Regions from separate parts of the Streptomyces sp. iso_384 genome, predicted to be linked through region 1. Evidence: riboswitches for the same ligand, from Rfam matches in the RefSeq annotation. Region 1 holds a riboswitch; the other holds the start of a gene.
What was found. Region 1 has a riboswitch for cobalamin ahead of metE (5-methyltetrahydropteroyltriglutamate--homocysteine S-methyltransferase). Riboswitches for the same ligand answer to the same signal wherever they lie in the genome.
Positions count from the first base shown of each region.

Region 1 (2,194 bases):
CACGCCCATCGAGTAGACACTGTCCATCCCTGGCCCAGGTGCGGTGGACGAGTACGGCCTACCCCCTCGCGGTGGCGAGTCTTCTCGTCCTCGCCGGACGGCTGGGCGACCGGTACGGCCACACCCGCCTGCTCCTGAACGGATCGCTCGACTTCGGGGCCGCGTCCATGGTCATCGCCGTGGCGCCATCGGTCGGCTGGGCCATCGCGCTGCGCGCCGTACAAGGAGTGTTCGGAGCCCTGTCGCAGCCGACGACGCCGGCCCTGCTGCGCCAGGTCCACCCGCCGGACCGGCTCGGCCTGCCGGTCGCCCTGCCGACCAGCGCCATAGCGGTGGCGGCCGCCGCCGGTCTGCTGCCCGCCGCCGGGGCCGGACAGGCGGAGCGGCGGGAGGGGCGATGGGGGCGGCGCTCCTGGTGCCCGCCGCGACGGCCGCGCTTGCGCTGGTCCCCGCGCGCTGCTGCCGGGCACGCGCCGGCGCACCGGACCGCCCTCGGGCGACGCGGACCGTCCTCGGGCGACGCGGATCGCGGACGGCCGGAAACCGCCGTCCCGTGTCTCACATCACCGTCCGAAGTGTGAACTACGGTGTGCGCCCGGCGGTCGCCCCCTTAGGGTGACCGGTGCAGCTGGTTCGCCCTGTCCGCCAGACAGGGTGTCGTAAGAGGGAACCCGGTGGGAATCCGGGACTGCCCCGCAGCGGTGAGTGGGAACGACCGCCGTCATACGCACTGGGCCCGGCCGGGTCTGGGAAGCGACGGCCAGTAGGTGTCCGCCTCCGGCAGACGTGCCCGCGAGTCCGAAGACCTGCCCGCTGCCCGCACGCGACCGTTCGCGTGCGGAGATCTCGGTGACCTCGTGGGCGGGTCGGCGTAACCATCAGGTGGACGGACACGGTTCCAGGTGTCCCGGCGTCCGCCCGATGCGTCATCCCTTCGCGTCCGCGTCCCGTTCCGGGATCTGCACAGCAGACACGCTCGCGAAGGAGAGTCACGTGACAGCGAAGCCCGCAGCCGCGGCAGCACGGGCCACCGTGTACGGCTACCCCCGCCAGGGTCAGAACCGTGAACTGAAGAAGGCCATCGAGGGCTACTGGAAGGGCCGCGTCACCGCGGACACCCTCCGGCAGACCGCCGCCGAACTGCGCCGGGGTACCTGGGAGCAGCTCGCCGAGGCCGGCGTCCACGAGGTGCCGACCGGTGATTTCTCGTACTACGACCATGTCCTGGACACCAGCGTCATGGTCGGCGCTGTCCCCGAGCGGCACCGCGAAGCGGTCCGCGCCGACGCCCTCGACGGCTACTTCGCCATGGCCCGCGGCACGCAGGATGTCGCGCCGCTGGAGATGACGAAGTGGTTCGACACCAACTACCACTACCTGGTGCCCGAGTTGGGTCCGGACACGGTCTTCACCGCCGACTCCGCCAAGCAGGTCGCGGAGTTCAAGGAGGCCCTCGCGCTCGGCCACACCCCGCGCCCGGTGCTCGTCGGCCCCGTCACCTACCTCCTGCTCGCCAAGGCGGCCCCCGGTGCGGCCGCGGACTTCGAGCCGCTGACCCTGCTGGACCGGCTGCTCCCCGTGTACGCCGAGGTCCTCGCCGACCTCCGGGCGGCCGGCGCGGAATGGGTGCAGCTCGACGAGCCCGCCCTCGTCCAGGACCGCACCCCGGCCGAGCTGAACGCCGCGGCCCGCGCCTACCGCGAGCTCGGCGGACTCGCCGACCGGCCGAAGCTGCTGGTCGCCTCCTACTTCGGGCGGCTCGGCGAGGCGCTGCCGGTCCTGGCCAAGGCCCCCGTCGACGGTCTCGCGCTCGACCTCACCGAGTCCGGCGCCGGAAACCTCGACGACCTCGCGGCGGCCGGCGGACTGCCCGGCAAGCGCCTGGTCGCCGGTGTCGTCAACGGCCGCAACATCTGGATCAACGACTACGAGAAGTCGCTCGCCACCCTCGGCACGCTCCTCGGCCTGGCGGACCACGTCGACGTCTCCGCCTCCAGCTCCCTCCTCCACGTCCCGCTGGACGCCGCGGCGGAGAGCGACATCGACCCGCAGGTCGCCCGCTGGCTCGCTTTCGCCAAGCAGAAGACCCAGGAGATCGTCGTCCTGGCGCGCGGTCTGTCCGACGGCACCGAGGCCATCGCCGCCGACCTCGCCGCCAACCGGGCCGACCTGGCCTCCCGCGCCGATGCCGCCA
Region 1 covers NZ_JBWBTT010000001.1:5,039,037-5,041,230, reverse strand. The annotation lists partial or broken gene AC0VY3_RS22605 (MFS transporter) at 1-356, shown strand, start outside; cobalamin riboswitch at 613-828, shown strand; gene metE (5-methyltetrahydropteroyltriglutamate--homocysteine S-methyltransferase) at 994-2,194, shown strand, end outside.

Region 2 (2,194 bases), 1.4 Mb from region 1:
GGCCGCGACGCGCTCCAGGCCCTCGACGGTCCGGATGGTGGGGTTCATGGCCTGGCCGCTGAGCAGCACGTAACGCCGGTTCTTGACGGCGTCCATCGTCTTGGTGACCGGGTTGGACTCCAGGAACTCGATCTTCTTGTCGGCGCTCTCGGCGGTCTGCGTCGTACGGCTCAGGTCGCCGATGACCAGGACGTCGGGGTTGCGGTCGGCGACGGTCTCCCAGCTGATCTGGGGCCATTCGTCGTGGGTGTCGTCGAAGACGTTCTTCGCGTCGAGCTCCTTGGTGATGACGCCGGGGGCGCCGCAACAGCCCGCGAGGTAGGGGGCCTTGGAGTCGGAGAACCAGTAGAGAAGGGAGGCGTCGGAGGCGTCGACGCCCTCGGTGGCCCGGTCCACGCGGGCCCGGAGCTTCTTCACCAGGGCGTCACCGCGCTCGGGGACGCCGAACACCTGGGCCAGTTCGCGGACTTCCGTGTAGACGCTGTCCATCGTCAGCGGTGCGGTACGGGCTCCGTCGCCGCCGCCGCTGTTGTCCTTGCCGGTGCAGTCGGCGGGCGAGATGTACGTGGGAACGCCGAGCTTCTCGAACTGTTCGCGGGGGGCGACGCCGCCCTTGGCGAGGGTCGAGGCGAAGGAGGCGCTGAGGAAGTCGGGCTCCTTGTCGAGGACCTTCTCCGAGGAGGGCCGGTTCTCCGATATCCGCTCGACCCCGGCGTTGGCCTTCTCCAGGCCCTTCATGACCGGGTCGCTCCAGGTGGCGGTCCCGGCGAGCCGGTCCGCGAGCCCGAGCGAGAGCAGGATCTCGGTCGACCCCTGGTCGACGGAGACGGCCCGCCGGGGCGGGGCCTCCACGGTGACGGTGCGCCCGCAGTTCTCGAGGGTGAGCGGGAAGCCCTCGGTCTTCTTCCCGTCGGCGGCCCCGGTGCTCTCACCCCCGCCGCAGGCGGTCAGCAGGAGGAGCCCCGCCGCGAGCAGGGCGGCGGTACGTATCGGGGCGAGGGTGGCCGTGGACAGCACGAAGGACCTCTGTGTCTCTGGGCCCAGCCGCGGAGCCCGTCGTACGGTTCCCGTGCCCCGGTGCGGGCGCGGGTGCCAGCAGGTCTTCGGACTCGGGTTCGTCCGGGCGGGACGCCTTCCCGGAGCAGGTGGGTGCTCCAGTGGCCGTGGCCCCGCCCGTCCCCCTCACCGCTGCGCGTCAGTTCCGGTCTCGCACCGGATTCCCTGACCCCGTCGCTGGGGTTCGACTGGCCCCGGCAAGCTATCACGCGGCTCCGCGGACCAGGCGCGGTGCGGCGGGCCGCTGGGCGCGGGCCGGTGCGGCGCGGGATCGGCCTGCCGCACCGGCCCGGGCGGACTGCGTCGTTACGGAGCCTGGAGGGCGATCACCGCGTTCTGGCCGCCGAAGCCGAAGGAGTGGCTGACGGCCCGCCGTACCGGCACCTCGCGCGGGGCCTTGGTGACGCAGTCGATGTCGAACCCGGGCGCGGGGGCGTCCAGGTTCGCGATCGGCGGGATCATCCCGTGCTGGAGCGTGAGGATCGTCAGGCCCGCCTCGATGGCGCCGGCCGCGCCCATGCAGTGGCCCAGTACGCCCTTGGGGGCGGTGACGGGCGGCCGGTGCGGATAGGCCCGGCCGATGAGGGCGGCTTCGGTGGCGTCGTTGAGGGGGGTCGACGTCCCGTGCGCGTTGACGTGGTCGACGTCCTCTGGCCGCCAGCCCGCGTCGCGCAGCGCGCCGTCGACGGCCGCCCGCGCCACGTCCCCGGAGGGGTGGGGGCTGGTGGGGTGGTGGGCGTCGGTGGTGGCGCCGGTACCCGCGATCAGGGCCCGGGGGGAGGCGCCTCTGGCCCGGGCGTCCTCGGCCCGCTCCAGGACCATGACGGCCGCGCCCTCGCCCATGACGATCCCGGCCCGGTCCGCGGCGAAGGGCCGGCAGAGGCGGGCGGGGTCGCCGTCCCGCGGTGCCGCCGCGCCGGAGCGGGCGAAGCCGGTCATCGCGACCGGGAACACGATGGACTCGGTGGCCCCGGCGATGGCGATGTCGCAGTGGCCCAGCGTCAGCATGTCCCGGGCCACGGACAGGGCGGTCACCCCGGACGAGCAGGCCGTGCACGGGGCGAGGCTGGGTCCGGTGGCCTTCATCCGGATGGCGATCTCGGCCGCGGGCATGTTCGGGATGGTCAGCAGGATGCCC
Region 2 covers NZ_JBWBTT010000001.1:3,644,429-3,646,622, reverse strand. The annotation lists gene AC0VY3_RS16265 (ABC transporter substrate-binding protein) at 1-1,017, opposite strand, end outside; cobalamin riboswitch at 1,078-1,264, opposite strand; gene AC0VY3_RS16260 (beta-ketoacyl-[acyl-carrier-protein] synthase family protein) at 1,363-2,194, opposite strand, start outside.
Region 2: linked by a shared signal. The riboswitch ahead of AC0VY3_RS16265 (ABC transporter substrate-binding protein) and the one ahead of metE (5-methyltetrahydropteroyltriglutamate--homocysteine S-methyltransferase) in region 1 are both predicted to bind cobalamin.